DNA from 3 places in the Streptomyces sp. NPDC091377 genome. Region 2 is predicted to be linked to each of the others. Evidence: predicted binding sites of a transcription regulator. Region 2 holds the regulator's gene; each other region holds the start of a gene.

Region 1 (6,138 bases), on a different contig from region 2:
CCGGTGTTCTACGTGCGTAGCTTCATGAGCAGACCCTCACTGGCATGCCCACCTCAACACTATCCGCGGGGGCGGGCCGACGACGCCCTGCCCCCACGGTCCACCCCCGGGCCTGCCCGCACCTCTCTCTCCCCACCCCCCTCCCACTCCCCCCACCGGGCACCATCGAGTCTTCGGAGGCACGTCCACCATGCCCGTGCACAGATCCGGAACGGCCCGCCCCCGGCACCTCACCCCCACCGCGATCCTGCTCGCGGCCTGTTCGCTCCTCGCCGTGCTGCTCACCGGCCCGCGAGCCGCCGCGTCCACCCCCGCGTCGGACCCCGTCCCCGCCCGCGGCACCGCCCACATGGGCATGGGCGTCATCCCTCACGACGGACAGCACGGCACCCCCGCCCCCGGCCGGGCCGCCCAGACCGAGGGCGTCGACGTCAGCAGCCATCAGGGCAATGTGGCCTGGTCGACGCTGTGGAACAGCGGCGTCAGATGGGCCTACGCCAAGGCGACCGAGGGGACGTACTACACCAACCCCTACTTCGCCCAGCAGTACAACGGCTCCTACGGCGTCGGCATGATCCGTGGCGCCTACCACTTCGCCACCCCCGACACCACGAGCGGCGCCGCGCAGGCCCACTACTTCGTGGACAACGGCGGCGGCTGGTCGCGTGACGGCAGGACCCTGCCGGGCGCGCTCGACATCGAGTGGAACCCGTACGGCGACGCCTGCTACGGCAAGACACCGAGCCAGATGGTCGGCTGGATCCGCGACTTCCTCACCACCTACCGGGCCCGCACCGGCCGGGACGCCGTCATCTACACGGCCACCAGCTGGTGGACCCAGTGCACCGGCAACCACTCCGGCTTCGCCGCCGCCAACCCGCTGTGGATCGCCCGCTACGCCGCGACCGTCGGCACCCTGCCGGCCGGCTGGGCGTACTACACGATGTGGCAGTACACCTCCACCGGCCCGACCGTCGGGGACCACAACCGGTTCAACGGGGCGCTGGACCGGGTGATCGCCCTGGCCAACGGCTGAACACCGACCGGCCTGGCCGTACGGCCACCTGTCCGGTAGAGACGCCGTCGTGGCCGTACCTGTGGGCGCCCGTCGCAGCCGTATGTATGTATCTGAGGACGCCCGTCGTGGCCGTACGTACCTGAGGCCGCCCGTCGTAGCCGTACGTACCTGAGCCCGCCCGTCGTGGCCATACCTGAGCACGTCGTCGCCCTACGACGAGGGCCCGGGGTCTCCCTCAGGGGGCACCCCGGGCCCTGCCCTCCCGGCCACGTCCGTCACGCCGCGACCGGAACCTCCGGCGCCGCGCTGTTCCTGGCCGGCGCCAGCGCCAGCTCCAGCACCTGGCGGACGTCGGTCACGGCGTGGACGTCGAGCGTGTCCAGCACCTCGGCCGGGACGTCGTCCAGGTCGGCCTCGTTGCGCTTGGGGATGATGACGGTGGTCACCCCGGCCCGGTGCGCGGCGAGCAGCTTCTGCTTCACCCCGCCGATCGGCAGCACCCGCCCGGTCAGCGAGACCTCACCGGTCATCGCCACGTCCGTGCGGACCAGCCGCCCGGAGAGCAGCGAGGCCAGTGCGGTCGTCATGGTGACGCCCGCGCTCGGGCCGTCCTTGGGGACCGCGCCCGCCGGGAAGTGGATGTGCACACCCCGGTCCTTCAGGTCGGCCACCGGCAACTCCAGTTCGGCGCCGCGCGAGCGCAGGAAGGACAGCGCGATCCGGGCGCTCTCCTTCATCACGTCGCCGAGCTGCCCTGTGAGGGTCAGCCCCGCCGCGCCGGTCTCCGGATCGGCCAGGGACGCCTCCACGAACAGCACGTCACCGCCCGCGCCGGTCACCGCGAGTCCGGTCGCCACGCCGGGCACCGCGGTACGCCGCTCGGCCGGGTCCTGCGCGGACTCGGGCACATGGTGCGGCCGGCCGATCAGTCCGCGCAGCTCGGCGTCCGTGACGGTGAACGGCAGCTCGCGCTCGCCCAGTTCGTGCTGGGCCGCGACCTTGCGCAGCAGCCGGGCCACCGAGCGCTCCAGATTGCGTACGCCCGCCTCGCGCGTGTACTCACCGGCGAGCTTGCGCAGCGCGCTCTCCGCGACGGTCACCTCGTCCTTGCCGAGCCCGGCCCGCTCCAACTGGCGCGGGAGCAGGTGGTCGCGGGCGATGACGACCTTCTCGTCCTCGGTGTAGCCGTCGAGGCGGACCAGCTCCATACGGTCGAGCAGGGCCTCCGGAATGGCTTCGAGGACGTTGGCGGTGGCGAGGAAGACCACGTCGGACAGGTCCAGCTCCACCTCCAGGTAGTGGTCGCGGAAGGTGTGGTTCTGCGCCGGGTCCAGGACTTCGAGGAGGGCCGCGGCGGGGTCGCCGCGGAAGTCGGAGCCGACCTTGTCGATCTCGTCGAGCAGCACCACCGGGTTCATCGACCCGGCCTCCTTGACGGCCCGTACGATCCGGCCGGGCAGCGCGCCGACGTAGGTGCGCCGGTGGCCGCGGATCTCCGCCTCGTCCCGGACACCGCCGAGCGCCACGCGGACGAACTTGCGGCCCATCGCGTGCGCCACGGACTCGCCGAGGCTGGTCTTGCCGACGCCGGGCGGGCCGACGAGCGCGAGCACGGCACCGCCGCGCCGCCCGCCGACGACGCCGAGTCCCCGGTCGCCGCGCCGCTTGCGCACCGCCAGGTACTCGGTGATCCGCTCCTTCACGTCCTCCAGACCGGCGTGCTCGGCGTCCAGGACGTCCTTGGCGCCCTGGATGTCGTAGGCGTCCTCGGTCCGTTCGTTCCACGGCAGTTCGAGGACGGTGTCCAGCCAGGTCCGGATCCAGGAGCCCTCGGGCGACTGGTCGCTGGACCGCTCCAGCTTGTCGACCTCCTTGAGGGCGGCCTCGCGGACCTTCTCGGGCAGATCGGCGGCCTCGACCCGGGAGCGGTAGTCGTCGGACTCCTCGCCCTCCTTGCCGCTCTCCCCGTTCAGCTCGCGCAGTTCCTTGCGGACGGCCTCCAACTGGCGGCGGAGCAGGAACTCGCGCTGCTGCTTGTCGACACCCTCCTGGACGTCCTTCGCGATGGTCTCGGCGACATCCTGCTCGGCGAGGTGGTCGCGGAGCTGCTGGGTGGCCAGCTTCAGCCGGGCGACCGGGTCACCGGTCTCCAGCAGTTCGATCTTCTGCTCGGTGGTCAGGAACGGCGAGTATCCGGAGTTGTCGGCCAGCGCCGACACCTCTTCGATGGCCTGCACCCGGTCCACGACCTGCCAGGCACCGCGCTTGCGCAGCCAACTGGTGGCCAGCGCCTTGTACTCCTTCACCAGCTCCGTGACATGTCCGGGCAGCGGCTCCGGCACGGTCTCGTCCACCCGGGTGCCCTCCACCCACAGGGCGGCACCGGGACCGGTCGTACCGGCACCGATCCGCACCCGGCCGCGCCCGCGGATCAGCGCGCCGGGATCGCCGTCGGCGAGACGGCCGACCTGCTCGACCGTGCCGAGCACACCGGTCGTCGCGTACACCCCGTCGACCCTCGGCACGAGGAGCACCCTGGGCTTGCCGGGCTCCGACCGCGCCGCGACCTGCGCGGCCTCCACGGCAGCGCGTACGTCTGTGTCATTCAGGTCCAGCGGTACCACCATCCCGGGCAGCACGACCTCGTCGTCGATCGGCAGCACGGGCAGGGTGAGCGGTGTGGACGCCCCGAACCCAGCGGACTCAGCAGCCATGATCTCCCCTTCGGCAGTCAAGTTGAGTTATGCCGACTCAATGCTTGTGAGCCCCTCATTGTTCCCCGACCCCTGTTCGCTCTGAGCGATCGGCGGCGACACCCCTGGTGACGAACCAGAACGACCGGGGGGACCCGGGGATTCCGACCCCGCCGCGACCAGGTAAAGTAATAGATCAATCAGCCGAAGGACCATTACAGGTTGGCTCTTGCGGGCGAGCCGAGGACAGTCACGGGGAATGGGATGGACGAGACGGTACGGGCGTGGATCGACGGATGGGTCGTGTCGCGCGGGGCGGCGGCACCGACGGCGGAGCCCTGGGGCTGGACGATCGACGTCGGCCTGCCGAAGGAGGTCCGTCGGCATGTCCTCGGCGCCGTGAACGAGGGCGTGACCGAGGAGACGGTCCGCGCGGTGGCGGGCCCGGTGCGGGGCCCCGGGGTGTGGCTGAAGGCGTTCGCGCCGCCCGAGCTGGTCGGGTCCTGGCTGGGTCCCGACTGGTGGATCGACCCGGACCCGTCGTCCCTGATGTCGCTACGGCTCCCCGCCCCGGCCCCCGAACCGGCCCCCGAACCGGCGGTCCGCCGACTCCACCCGCACTCTCCGTTCCATCCGCCCCGCCCGCTCCCCGAGGGCTACCGGCTGCGGACCTGGACGCGGGCCGGGGTGACCCGGGTGCTGATCACCGGGGCGGACGGTTCCTTCGCGGCCCGCGGACAGGTCGCGCCGACCGGCGCCACCGCCGTGGTCGACCAGATCGAGACGGACCCCGCCCATCGCCGCCGCGGGCTGGCCGGGACCGTCATGCGTGCCCTGCACCGGGCGGCGGCCGAGCAGGGTGCCCGTACGGCCGTCCTGGGCGCCACGTCCGAGGGCCGGGCCCTCTACACCTCCCTGGGCTGGCGGGTGGTGGCCCCGCTGACCAGCGCGAAGTACACGGGAAGCGGGGCGGGGGTCCGTGGGGAAGGAAGGACGGAGGGGACGGCGATGTCAGTGCCGCCTCCTAGCATCCGGCCATGAGCATGATCGGAAGATACGTCCGCCTGACCGCCGCGGAGCTGGACCGCGCGCTCGCCGACCCCGCCTGGGCGCTGCTGCGCGTGGAGGAACTGAGGGACGAGGAGGACGAGTGGGAGGAGGAGGCCCCGCCGCGCGAGCCCCGCTCCCACAGCACGGACAAGACCTGGCACGCCCTGCACTTCCTGTTGGGGCGCCACCCCGTCCCGGTGGACGTCGTCCACGGCGAGGAGGACCTCCCCGGCGCCGACGACTGGGGCTACGGACCGCCCCGCTACCTCACCCCCGACCAGGTCCGCCGGGCCACCGAGGCCCTCGCCGCCGTGACCCCCGAGGCGCTCCCCGCCGGGGCCCGACCGGCGGACCTGGCCGCCGCCGGTGTCTACCCGACCGCCGTCTGGGAACGGGACGAGCCGTTGGACTGGGTGATCGCCCATTACCAGGACCTGACCCGGTTCCTCAGGATCGCGGCCCGCTACCGACAGGCCGTGGTGGTGTGGGTCGACTGAACGCCCCACGCCAGGAGGGCAGGCCCGGCCCGGCACCCCCGCTGCCGGTGTGAGGTCTCCGTTCGCGGACCGGGCCGCCGTGGGCGGGCGATGTGGAAGCATCCGCCTCCCCGCGTTCACATCCCGTCAAACCGCCGTAGGAAATCCCTTCAGCCGCGCGGCGGAGAACTGCCAGGATGGGCGGATGCCCGCCTCCTCCCCCGCGTCCACCGCCGAGCCCGCCGATCCCGGCGCCGAGCCCGCCGCACGTGAACGGGCCACGCCCGCCTCGGCCGTGTCGAAACCGGGCGCGTCCGACCCGGCCGTGTCCGAACCGGGCGCGTCCGACCCGGCCGGGTCCGACGCGAGGTTGGCCGACCCGAGGGCGTCTGACGCGGCCGTGTCCGAGGGTCCGGTGGTCCTCGACCGCCGTGACGGCCCGTACGGCGAGGTCGTGCTGCGCAGGCACGGGGAGTTGCTCCAGATCATCGCCAACGGCTGTTTCCTGATGGACACCTCGGACGGCCGCTCGGAGCGACTGCTGGTCGACGCGGCGCTGACCGCCCTGGACGACCGCCCCGAACCCCGGTTGCTCATCGGCGGCCTGGGCGTCGGCTTCTCGCTCGCACACGCCGCCGCCGACCCGCGCTGGGGCAGGATCACCGTGGTGGAGCGCGAGACGGCGGTCATCGACTGGCATCGCCGGGGACCGCTCGGCCCCTACTCCCGTGAGGCACTGGCCGATCCACGCACGGAAGTTCTGGAAACCGATCTGATCGACCACGTCAATGAGACGTGCGCCACGTATGACGTGCTCTGCCTCGACATCGACAACGGGCCGGGCTGGACCGTCACCGAGGGCAATGACGGGCTCTATTCGGAAGCCGGAATCGCAAGCTGC
Region 2 (6,138 bases):
GATGACCTCGTCCAGCGTGCGGGCCTCCACCGCGTCGCCCATCAGCTCCAGGTAGTTCAGCAGGCCCTGTCCGTGCCGGGCCACATGGTTGTACAGGTCGCGCATGCGCACGCCCCGGCCGCGCAGCGCCAGCGCCCGGTGCAGGCCCTCGGAGAGTTCGTGCTCGCGGCGGATCCCGCCCGGCTGGACGGTGAGCACCTCCGTGGTGCACGCCTCCGTCGCCTCGTCGAGCGCGGCCTGGATCCGCGAGGGCCCGTCCAGGACCCGGATCGCGGTGCCCTCACCGGGCGGTGAGGCGGGTGCCGGGCCGCCCAGGCCCGAGTACCACTCGACGGCGGCCACCGCGGCGCCCACCCGTCGCTGGCTCGCGCTGACCTCGTCGTAGACCCCGCGCAGCAGCCGGGTCATGACCTCCTGCGGCGCGGTGGGCACCAGCCAGTCCATGTCGTCCGGATCGGGGTGCAGCAGGGCGAGTTCGAGCAGACAGGGCACCGGCTCGGCGTCACGGCGCGGCACCCGGCCGCGCCGTACGGCCCGGGAATACACCCGATCCCCGGCCTCGCACAGTCGGTCGGCACCGTGGGGATGCTCCCTTCCGTGCCCGGCCATCGCCCATTCCACCCCCGGTTCCAGCCTCTCCGTGTCGTCGGCTCGGTCCGCCGAACGGGCATGCCCGAGATGCCGGAACCGACGAGACCCTTCGGCTCCGCAACTATGCGCGGCCGGGACCTGGTCCGCAACACGGCTCCTCGGCCCACGAACGGGTATAGATCCCGGTATGCACCGGTTTCCGTCCTCCTCCGTGGTGTCCCGCCCACCAGGATGACAGTCCCGCCCGACGCCCGTGGGGGAAGCCTCACCGAAAGCCCGCACCGGATGACCGGGGCACGGCCCGCCGGACTCACCACCACCGTCCACCGCTCACCACCCGCCCCCGATGAAAGCCGGTACCCACCCGGGCCGGTACGCACGGGCCGAGAGGAACCGGGGCGGGCGCGGATTATCAGAACTTCGGCGCTCCACGGCGGTTACGACAGCCCCGCCACCGCGCAATCGTCCTGGAATTCGGCGGTGCAAATGTCGGACAGCTTGTGAATACCCTCGGCGACCACGGTCTCCTCGATGTTCTTGGCGGTCAGCGCGACCACCGTCACCAACTGGGCCGGAATGTCCTTGTGGGTCGGGCTGTCCACCCGCTCCCGGGTCAGCGCGTCGAACTGGATGTTCCGGCCCTGCGCCCGCGCCACCGCCAGTGCCGCGGCGGTCTCCGCCTCCTGCGGATAGGACTTGTAGACGCTCATGTACTGCTCACCGGCGATGATCCGCTGCACGGCGGCCAGTTCGGCGTCCTGCCCGGTGATCGGTGGAAGCTTGGTGACCCCGGCCGCCTCCAGGGCCGCGACGACCCCGCCGGCCATGCCGTCGTTCGCGGAGTAGACCCCGGCGATGTTGTCCAGGCCGATCTCCTCGATCGCCTCGGCCATCTGGGCCTCGGCGTTCTCCGGCTTCCAGCCCTCGGTGTCGTAGGACTTGGCGACGGTCACCTGGCCCTCCAGCTCGGTCAGCGCGCCCCGCTTGAACTGGGCGGCGTTGGGGTCGGTCGGCGAGCCGTTCATCATCACGATCCGGTCGGAGGCGGAGTCGCCGCCCAGCGCCTCCAGCAGGGTGCGGCCCTGCACCTCGCCGACGAGTTCGTTGTCGAAGGAGATGTACGCGTCGATCGGGCCCTCGGCCAGCCGGTCGTAGGCGATGACCGGGATGCCCTCCGCGTTGGCCCTGGCCACCCCGGCGGAGATGGCCTTGGCGTCGACCGCGTCCAGCACGATCGCGTCCACCCGGTCGTCGATCATCTCCTGGAGCTGGGTCTCCTGCCGCGTCGCGTCCGCGTCCGCGTTGGCGTACCGGACCCGGCCCTGGCCGTCCGTCAGCGCGGCCACCTTCTTCTCGAAGAAGGGGTGGTCGAACTTGTCGTAGCGGGTGTTGGCCTGCTCCGGCAGCAGCAGTCCGATGGTGAGGTCATTGCCCTTGGCGGGGGTGGCGTCGCCGCCGCTCTCACCGCCCATGTCGAGCACACCGCAGCCGGCCAGCGACAGGACGAGCGAGGACATCACCACGGACAGGGTTATTCGGCGCATTCGGGTTCTCACTTCATTGCGGACGGGAAGCGGGTGCACTGCACGACCCGGATACGTGAAAAGCCAACGCGGCAACGGCCGTCACCGTCAAGCGATACCGCTTAACGACATGGCAACATCACTTTCCGCTTTACCCTTGAATACGCAACGAATTCCTGGACAAGGAGAAGGGCCGGGAGGCATTCCTCCCGACCCTTCTCTTTTCTCCGCCGAATTCCCGTTCAGTCCGACTGCTGCCGCTTCGGCCGCCACACCACCAGCGCGCTGGTCTGCTGGACCTCCTGGTACGGCACCAGATCACGGCGGTAGGACGCGTGCACCTGCGCCTCGCGCTGACGCATCGTCGCCGCCGCCCCGTCGAGCGCCGACTCCAGCTCCGCGATCCGGGACTGGAGCGCCGCGACCTGGTTCTCCAGTTCGATGATGCGCTTGATGCCCGCCAGGTTGATGCCCTCGTCCTGCGACAACGCCTGCACCTGACGGAGCAGTTCGATGTCACGGACCGAGTAGCGCCGGCCCCGGCCCGCCGTACGGTCCGGGGAGACCAGGCCCAGCCGGTCGTACTGGCGCAGCGTCTGCGGGTGCAGACCGGAGAGCTGGGCCGCCACCGAGATGACGTAGACCGGGGTCTCTTCGGTCAGTTCGGGAACGACCCCGCGCAGGCGGGGCGGACGGCGGTCCATCTCGATCAAGCTCCCTTCGCGGCCTGGAACAGCTCCGCCCGCGGGTCCTCACCCGCGGTCGCCTCGCGAAACGCCTCCAGCGCGTCACGAGCCTTCCCCGAAAGGTCCTTCGGGACACTCACCTCGACCGTCACCAGCAGATCCCCGCGGGTGCCGTCCTTGCGGACCGCGCCCTTGCCCCGCGCCCGCATGGTGCGGCCGTTGGGCGTGCCGGGGGGCAGCTTCAGGGTGACCGGGGGCCCGCCGAGGGTGGGCACCCGCACCTCGCCGCCGAGCGCCGCCTCCGCGAAGGTCACGGGGACGGTGACGGTGAGGTTGTCGTCCTTGCGGCCGAAGACCGGGTGGGCGTCGACATGGACGACCACATACAGATCGCCCGCGGGGCCGCCGCGCTCACCGGGGGCCCCCTTGCCGCGCAGCCTGATCCGCTGTCCGTCGCCCACCCCGGCCGGGATCCGGACCTGCATGGTGCGCGAGGACTTGGCCCGGCCGCTGCCCTTGCAAATTTCGCAGGGATTCTCCGCGATCAGTCCGCGGCCCTTGCAGTCGGGGCAGGGGTCGGTCAGCGAGAAGCCGCCGCCCGAGCCGCGCGCCACCTGTCCGGTGCCGACACACGTCGGGCACACCCGGGGGGTGCCGTTGGCGTCGCCGGTGCCGGAGCAGGCTTTGCAGGGGGCCTGGGAGGACATCCGCAGCGGGACCGTCGCGCCCTCGATCGCCTCGGTGAAACTGAGGGTGACCTCGGACTCGATGTCCTGGCCGCGCCGGGGCTGGGTACGGGTCCCGGCTCCGGCGCCACCGCGGTTGAACAGGCCCCCGAAGACATCGCCGAGGCCGCCGCCGAAGCCGCCGCCACCGGCTCCGCCCTGGGGCTGTCCGCCTCCGAAGAGGTCGCCCAGGTCGAAGTTGAAGTTGCCTCCGCCGCCGGGGCCGGGCCGGAAGCCGCCGTTGCCGAACAGCGTCCGCGCCTCGTCGTACTCCTTGCGCTTCTTGGGGTCACCGAGGACGTCGTTCGCCTCGGAGATCTCCTTGAAGCGCTCCTCGGCCTTGGCGTTGCCCTTGTTGGCGTCGGGGTGGTTCTCCCGGGCCAGCTTGCGGTACGCCTTCTTGATCTCGGCCTCGGTGGCGTCCTTGGGGACGCCGAGGACCTTGTAGTAGTCCTTCTCGATGTAGTCCTTCGTACTCATCCCCGACGTCCCTCCTCTCCCGTCAGCTTCCTGGTGGGCACCGTGGTCAGTGCAACGTCAGCCCTCGTCCGGGCCACCGCTCTCCTTGTCGTCGGCGTCGGCGGACTCCTCGGAGCCCTCCGGCTTGACCGTCTGCGCACCGGGCTGCGGCTCGGCGACCGCGACCCGCGCGGGGCGGATGGTGCGCTCGCCGATGCGATACCCAGGCTGGAGGATCGCGACGCAGGTCGTCTCGGTGACATCCGGCGCGTACGAGTGCATCAGGGCCTCGTGGATGGTCGGGTCGAAGGGCTCGCCCTCCTTGCCGAACTGCTGGAGACCCATCTTGGCCGCCACGGTCTCCAGCGACTCGGCGACGGACTTGAAGCCGCCGACCAGCTCGCTGTGCTCACGGGCCCGCCCGATGTCGTCGAGCACGGGCAGCAGCTCGGTCAGGAGGTTCGCGACGGCGACCTCCTTGACCGCGACGCGGTCGCGCTCGACGCGGCGGCGGTAGTTCTGGTACTCGGCCTGGAGGCGCTGGAGGTCCGCCGTGCGCTCACCGAGCGCCGTACGCACCTGGTCCAGCTGGGCCACCAGACCCGCTGTCTCGGTGCCGTCCCCGGCCGGAGCCGCCCCCTCCTCGGGGGCGGACTTCGGCTCGGCGTCGTCAGGGGTCGCGCCGGAGGGGACGTCGGGCTTCTCCTCGAAGCCCGGGGTCTCCTCGGTCACGCCGCACCGTCCTTGCGCTCGTCGTCGACGATCTCGGCGTCCACGACATCGTCGTCGGCCTTGGGCGCCTCGGCACCGGCCTCGGCGCCACCGGCGGCCTGCCCGGCCTGGGCGTCGGCGTACATGGCCTGGCCGAGCTTCTGGGAGACGGCGGCGACCTTCTCGGTGGCCGTACGGATCTCGGCGCTGTCCTCGCCCTTGAGCTTCTCCTTCAGCTCGGCGACAGCCTCCTCGACCTCGGTCCTGACCTCGCCGGGGACCTTGTCCTCGTTGTCCTTGAGGAACTTCTCGGTCTGGTAGACGAGCTGCTCGCCCTGGTTGCGGACCTCGGCGGCCTCACGGCGGGCGTGGTCCTCCTCGGCGTACTTCTCGGCCTCTTCGCGCATCCGGTTGACCTCGTCCTTCGGCAGCGAGGAGCCGCCGGTGACGGTCATCTTCTGCTCCTTGCCGGTGCCGAGGTCCTTCGCCGTCACGTGCATGATGCCGTTGGCGTCGATGTCGAAGGAGACCTCGATCTGCGGGACGCCGCGGGGCGCCGGGGGCAGACCGGTCAGCTCGAACATCCCGAGCTTCTTGTTGTACGCCGCGATCTCGCGCTCGCCCTGGTAGACCTGGATCTGCACGGAGGGCTGGTTGTCCTCGGCGGTGGTGAAGATCTCGGACCGCTTGGTCGGGATCGTCGTGTTCCGCTCGATCAGCTTGGTCATGATGCCGCCCTTGGTCTCGATACCGAGGGACAGCGGGGTGACGTCGAGCAGCAGGACGTCCTTGACCTCGCCCTTGAGGACACCGGCCTGGAGCGAGGCGCCGATGGCGACGACCTCGTCCGGGTTGACGCCCTTGTTGGCCTCCTTGCCGCCGGTCAGCTCCTTCACCAGCTCGGCGACGGCCGGCATCCGGGTGGAGCCACCGACCAGGACCACGTGGTCGATCTCGGACAGGGCGATGCCCGCGTCCTTGATGACGTTGTGGAAGGGGGTCTTGCAGCGCTCCAGGAGGTCCGCGGTCAGCTGCTGGAACTGGGCGCGGGTGAGCTTCTCGTCGAGGTGCAGGGGGCCCTCGGCGGACGCCGTGATGTACGGCAGGTTGATCGAGGTCTCGGTGGAGGAGGACAGCTCGATCTTGGCCTTCTCGGCGGCCTCGCGCAGACGCTGGAGCGCCATCTTGTCCTTGGCGAGGTCCACGCCGTGGCCGGAGTGGAACTGCTTGACCAGGTAGTCGACGACGCGCTGGTCCCAGTCGTCACCACCGAGGTGGTTGTCGCCGTTGGTGGCCTTGACCTCCACGACGCCGTCACCGATCTCCAGGAGGGACACGTCGAACGTGCCGCCGCCGAGGTCGAAGACGAGGATGGTCTGGTCGTCCTTGTCGAGGCCGTACGCGAGAGCGGCGGCGGTCGGCTCGTTGACGATCCGCAGTACG
Region 3 (6,138 bases), on a different contig from region 2:
GCTTCCGGGAGACCCCGCTGGACGACCCGGCGCTCGACACCCTGCGCGAGGGCATCGAGCGGCTGATCCAGGGCTATGAGCCGTATCCGGCGATGGTGGTGGACGCGCTGTACAACGTGGTCGCGGCCAACCGGGGCGTCGCCGTGCTCCTGGACGGGATCGCGGAGCATCTCCTCACGCCGCCGATCAACGCCATGCGGCTGACCCTGCACCCGGAGGGCCTCGCCCCGCGGATCCGCAATCTGCCGCAGTGGCGGGCGCATCTGCTGGAGCAGATGGACCGGCAGATCGCGCTGCACCGCTCGGCGCCGCTGCGCGGGCTGTACGAGGAGGTCGCGGCGTATCCGGTGCCCCAGGAGGCGCCGGGGGCCGAGCCCGCGGAGCCGGTGCCGTACTTCGCGCTGCCGATGCGGCTGGAGCACGAGGGGCGGACGCTGTCGTTCATCTCCTCGATCTCCACGTTCAACACACCGATGGACGTGACGGTGGCCGAGCTGGCCATCGAGACCCTGCTCCCGGCCGACCCGGCCACGGTCAAGCACCTTCAGGCGCTGGTGTCCTGACGGGCCCGCAGCGCCGCCCACTGGACGGCCGCGAAGCCGCCCACGGTCAGCGCCTGGAGCACCGCCCACACCGCTCCGGCGGTGCTCGGCGACAGCCACAGCACCAGGGCGACGAGGCTGAGCGCGGTCCAGGCGAGGTTGATCTCCACGACGGCCCGTACCCCGAGGGTGGCCGGACGGGCCCGGCTCGCGAGCAGTCCGACGCCCGCCCCGTAGGCCGTCAGGATCGCGCCGAGGGTGACCAGCAGCCCGGCGTCCACCCCGAGGAAGCGGCCGAGGGGCCCGGAGGCGGCGAGGTAGGCGATGCCGTTGGCCCCGGTGACCAGAGCGTCGAGGGCGAGGAAGCGGCGCAGCATGGTCTGCGGCTCCGGGGTGCGGGCGAGCGCGGCGAGTGTGGTGGCGGACATGGCGGGTCACCCTTCGTCGGGGTCGGGGCCGCTCCAGGCGGCGGCGCCCGGGGCCCGGGGCGGAGTGCGCCGCCCCGGAACCCGGTACGACCACGATGGCGTGCGGGGGCCGGGGGGTCGATTACGCCGGAGGTAATGCGGAGGGGGCGGGCACGGGCCGGGGACGGGGCGGGCGGCGCGGCTCAACGGGGCACCCGCCCACCGCCCTTGACGCGCACAACGTGGCGAGCATCTCTCGCCGGACCGGTGTCACCGCCTCCGGAACATGACACACTGCACGGGTTCTTTCGGCGCGTAGGGGAGGCGTGGCGTGAGCGAGCGGCGGCCCGCGCCGACCGTCGGACAGGTGGTGCTCGGAAAGCGGCTCCAGGAGCTGCGCGAGGCGGCCGGTCTGCGGCGCGAGGAGGCGGCCCGGGTGCTGCGGGTGGCGCCCGCGACCGTGCGGCGGATGGAGATGGCCGAGGTCTCGCTGAAGATCCCGTATGTCCAGGTGCTGCTGGAGACGTACGGGGTGGCGGCGGACGAGACCGCCGCGTTCGTGGCGCTGGCCGAGGCGGCGAACGAACCGGGCTGGTGGCAGCGGTTCCACGATGTGCTGCCGGACTGGTTCAGTCTCTACGTCAGCCTGGAGGGCGCGGCCCGGATGATCCGCTCCTACGAGCCGCATTTCGTGCCGGGGCTGCTCCAGACCGAGGACTACGCCCGTGCCGTGCTGGACGCGGGCACCATAGGGCAGGACGGGCCCGAGACGGTCGAGCGGCATGTGGTGCTGCGGATGACCCGGCAGAAGCTGCTGGAGGAGCCGAATCCCCCGCTGCTGTGGGTGATCATGGACGAGACGGTGCTGCGGCGGCCGGTGTCCGAGCACCCCGGGGTGATGCGGGGCCAGCTCGACCGGCTGCTCGATCTGGCGGACCGGGAGCGGATCACCCTCCAGGTCGCCGAGTTCGCGGCGGGCCCGCACCCGGCGACGTACGCCCCGTTCTCACTGTTCCGTTTCGCCGAGCCGGAGCTTCCCGACATGGTGTTCACGGAGTATCTGACCGGTGCGCTGTATCTGGACTCGCGTGCGGAGGTCTCGCTGCATCTGGAGGTGCTGGACCATCTGACGGCCCATGCGGCGTCGGCCCAGCGCACCAAGGAGATCCTGCGGGAGTACCGCGACCTGCTCTGACCCGCGCGGACCGCCATGGCGGCAAGCCCCCGCGGACCGCCGCCGGCCACGCGGACGCTCAGGCGCCCCCGCCCCTCCCGTCGCCTCCGCCCTTCTCGTCCCCTCCGCCCTTCTCGTCCCTCTCGTCCTTCTCGTCATCGACGATCTCCGCGTCCACGACACCCTCCTCGTCGTCCTGCGGCGGGGGCGCGGACGCGGTCCCGGACCCGTCCTCCCCCTGCGCGTACATCGCCTGCCCCATCTGCTGGCTGACCGCCGCGAGCCGCTCGACCGCGGTACGGAGTTCACCGGTGTCCGCCTCCCGCTCCAGCAGGCCCTTCACCGCGTCCGCGGCCTCCCGGACCTCCGTCTTGGTCGCGGCGGGGACGCGCTCCTCGTTGTCCCGGAGGAAGTTCTCCGTCTGGTAGACGAGTTGCTCGGCCTGGTTGCGGGTCTCGGCCGCCTCGCGCCGCTTGCGGTCCTCCTCCGCGTACTGCTCGGCGTCGCGCATCATCCGGTCGATGTCGTCCTTGGGCAGCGCGGACCCGCCGGTCACGGTCATCTTCTGCTCGCGTCCGGTCGCGAGGTCCTTCGCGGAGACATGCATGATCCCGTTGGCGTCGATGTCGAAGGCCACCTCGACCTGCGGCACCCCGCGCGGCGCGGGCGGCAGCCCGGTGAGGTCGAAGACCCCGAGCTTCTTGTTGTAGGCGGCGATCTCCCGTTCGCCCTGGTAGACCTGGATGCCGACGGAGGGCTGGTTGTCGGCGGCGGTGGTGAAGATCTCCGAGCGCCGGGTGGGGATCGTGGTGTTGCGTTCGATCAGCTTGGTCATGATGCCGCCCTTGGTCTCGATGCCCAGGGACAGCGGGGTGACGTCGAGCAGCAGCACGTCCTTGACGTCGCCGCGGATGACCCCCGCCTGGAGGGCGGCGCCGACCGCGACGACCTCGTCCGGGTTGACACCCTTGTGGGGGTCCTTGCCCGTCAGTTCCTTGACGAGTTCGGTGACGGCGGGCATCCGGGTCGAGCCGCCGACGAGGATGACGTGGTCGACGGCGGCGAGCTTGATCCCGGCGTCCTTGACCGCCTGGTGGAAGGGCGTCTTGCAGCGGTCGAGGAGGTCGGCGGTCAGCTCCTGGAACTGGGCGCGGGTGAGCTTCTCGTCCAGGTGGAGGGGGCCTTCGGCGGACGCGGTGACGTACGGCAGGTTGATCGTGGTCTCGGTGGAGCTGGACAGCTCGATCTTGGCCTTCTCGGCGCCCTCGCGGAGCCGCTGGAGGGCCATCTTGTCGTTGCCGAGGTCGACGCCGTACTGCCCCTTGAACCGTTTGACCAGGTACTCCACGATCCGCTGGTCCCAGTCGTCGCCGCCGAGGTGGGTGTCGCCGTTGGTCGCCTTGACCTCGATGACACCGTCGCCGATCTCCAGCAGGGAGACGTCGAAGGTGCCGCCGCCGAGGTCGAAGACCAGCACGGTCTGCTCCTCGCCCCGGTCCAGTCCGTAGGCGAGGGCGGCGGCGGTCGGCTCGTTGATGATCCGCAGCACCTTGAGCCCGGCGATCTCCCCGGCCTCCTTGGTGGCCTGGCGCTGGGCGTCGTCGAAGTAGGCGGGGACGGTGATCACGGCGTCCGTGACGTCCTCCCCGAGGTAGGACTCGGCGTCCCGCTTCAGCTTCTGGAGCACCCGGGCGGAGAGTTCCTGCGCCCGGTAGCGGGTGCCGTCGATCGAGCCTTCCGCGGGGAAGTGCCAGGCCGGGTCGCCCATGTACCGCTTGACGGAGCGGGCGGTGCGGTCGACGTTGGTCACCGCCTGGCGTTTGGCGACCTCGCCGACCAGTACCTCGCCGTTCTTGGCGAAGGCCACCACCGACGGGGTGGTTCTGGCTCCCTCCGCGTTCGCGACGACGGTGGGCTCACCGCCTTCCAGGACGGCGACCACCGAGTTCGTGGTCCCGAGGTCGATGCCGACCGCGCGTGTCATGGCTGTCCCCTTCCACCTGGGCCGTCTACCACTCCAGCACAAAACTTGAGTGGGTCGTTGTCAATGCGGCATGCGCCTTAGAGGTACCCCGAAAACGGCTCCGGGAACAGCACCGCCGCACCCCGGCGGGCGGGATGCGGCGGTGGCTGTTCCCCTGGGCGGGGACGCTCTCGGTTCAGGCGAGCTTGGCCGAGAGGGTGATGGTCGTCCCGGCGAGGGCCTGGCTGACCGGGCAGTTGGCCTTGGCGTTCTCGGCGGCGGCGACGAACGTGTCGTTGTCGACGCCGGGGACGGTGCCCTCGACGGTCAGATGGATCCCGGTGATGCCCTCACCCGGCTGGAAGGTGACGTCCGCCGAGGTCAGCAGCTTGGTGGGCGGGGTGCCCGCCCCGGCCAGGCCGTGCGACAGGGCCATGGAGAAGCAGCTGGAGTGGGCGGCGGCGATCAGCTCCTCGGGGCTGGTCTTGCCGTTCGCCGCCTCGGCCCGCGACGGCCAGGACACCGGCTGCTCGCCGATGCCGGAGGAGTCGAAGGTGACGACGCCGCTGCCCTGGAGCAGGTTGCCTTCCCAGACGGTGTGTGCGGAGCGCGTGGTGGCCACGGATATGTCTTCCTTTCACATACGACTGCTCGTACTCACGCCCTATCCGATCACATTCCGGCTCACCGCACGCGGAACACCGGACCACGGGCGGTGAACGGCAGTCTGGCACCCTGCGGAACGAGGTAGGCGTGCTCGCGGCGCACCCGCAGGACGTCGCACCAGCCGTCCGTGATGACCAGCAGCGGCGCGGTCCTCGGGAAGTCGTCCGCGCGGTGCAGCAGATCGATCCCGGGCTGGAGGACCGTACCGCCCCGGCCGTGGACGCGGACCCGGCCGGCGATCTCGGTGACCGGGAGGTAGCCGGCGTCGTGCGGGGCCGCGTCGCAGAAGACGACCCGGGCGGCGGGGACGTCCCGGGCCTCGGCGTAGGAGGCGATGGCGCCGAGGGCCTTGCCGAGCAGGGTGCGGTCCATGGAGCCGGAGGTGTCGAGGACGACGCCGAAGGTGCAGCGGGCGATCTCCTCGGGCGGGAAGTACCGGCCCGCGCGGGGGATGTCCGGAGTGGAGGACTGGCGGCGGGAGGGGCGGGCGTAGGACCGGACCGGTTCCGGGCGGGGCACGAACGCGTCGAACCAGCGGGCGAGGCGGGCGTCCCAGGGCAGCGGGGGGTGGCTGAGGGCGCGGATGTCCTCGATCAGACCGCCGGGCAGGTGGCCGCGTTCCTGGCGTTCGTGGAGCAGCAGGCCGTTTGCGAGGCCGCGGCGGTAGAACGCGTCGAGGTCGCAGTGGTCGCGGGGGCTGCCCAGGGGGCCGCCGAGGATGTCGCCCGCGCCCTTGCCGCGCGGGGTGGACAGCCGACGGGCGCGCCGCGGGTCCCCGGCGATACGGTCGTAGACCTCCTCGGTGGACAGACCGGCCAGCGCCGGGTCGTGGAGGAGGCCCTCGGGCATGGTGCCGACGTCCATCTCGCGCAGCCAGCCGTTGATGACGTGGTCGGCGGCGATGTTGAAGAGGTAGGGGTCGCGGGTGCCGCAGCGGTCGCCGTGGCGCAGGGCGGCGTGCAGCATCTCGTGGGCCAGGATGAACCGCCACTCCTCGTCCTCGAAGCGCTGGAGCGGGTTGACGTAGATCTCGCCCGCCTCGGCGTTGACGGCGGCGACGGAGATGCCGTGGGCGCGGGCGAGTTCGGCGTCGGCGACCAGGGTGATGCCGGCCGCGATGCCGCCGAGCAGCGGGTAGGAGGAGATGAACCAGCTCAGCGCCTTCTCCCAGGGCCTGCGGGGCGCGAGGTCGCCGTCCAGGGTGGTGCGTCGGCCGCCCGCGAGGTCAAGGGCGGCGGACATGCTGCGGGTGAGGGCGGTGGCGAAGGCGAGCCGCCAGTCCGGGGGCTGTCCGCCCCAGCCGCGCCAGGGGGCGAAGTGCTGGTCGGGGGCGCCGTCGGCGGTGCCGCAGCGTTCGTAGGCGGTGGGCAGTCCGTCGCGGCGCCA

The links. Region 2 encodes HspR, which represses chaperone genes until heat shock. Its sites were predicted from a motif close to TTGAGNNNNNNNNNCTCAA; they were not measured.
Region 1: a site for HspR is predicted at 3,755-3,773, ahead of lon (endopeptidase La). Genes of this name have one in related genera too.
Region 3: a site for HspR is predicted at 4,153-4,171, ahead of dnaK (molecular chaperone DnaK). Genes of this name have one in related genera too.

The regions. Positions count from the first base shown of each region.
Region 1 covers NZ_JBIVUE010000019.1:140,200-146,337, forward strand. Annotated here, with positions in the region: gene ACIQNG_RS32020 (GH25 family lysozyme) at 191-1,036, shown strand; gene lon (endopeptidase La) at 1,294-3,732, opposite strand; gene ACIQNG_RS32030 (GNAT family N-acetyltransferase) at 3,976-4,752, shown strand; gene ACIQNG_RS32035 (YfbM family protein) at 4,749-5,258, shown strand; gene ACIQNG_RS32040 (spermidine synthase) at 5,638-6,138, shown strand, end outside.
Region 2 covers NZ_JBIVUE010000012.1:71,205-77,342, reverse strand. Annotated here, with positions in the region: gene ACIQNG_RS24905 (LuxR C-terminal-related transcriptional regulator) at 1-609, opposite strand, end outside; gene ACIQNG_RS24900 (substrate-binding domain-containing protein) at 1,029-2,135, opposite strand; gene ACIQNG_RS24895 (heat shock protein transcriptional repressor HspR) at 2,357-2,818, opposite strand; gene dnaJ (molecular chaperone DnaJ) at 2,824-4,005, opposite strand; gene grpE (nucleotide exchange factor GrpE) at 4,063-4,716, opposite strand; gene dnaK (molecular chaperone DnaK) at 4,713-6,138, opposite strand, start outside.
Region 3 covers NZ_JBIVUE010000007.1:240,489-246,626, forward strand. Annotated here, with positions in the region: gene ACIQNG_RS17970 (helix-turn-helix domain-containing protein) at 1-563, shown strand, start outside; gene ACIQNG_RS17975 (hypothetical protein) at 545-970, opposite strand; gene ACIQNG_RS17980 (helix-turn-helix domain-containing protein) at 1,281-2,144, shown strand; gene dnaK (molecular chaperone DnaK) at 2,203-4,107, opposite strand; gene ACIQNG_RS17990 (OsmC family protein) at 4,283-4,708, opposite strand; gene ACIQNG_RS17995 (hypothetical protein) at 4,771-6,138, opposite strand, start outside.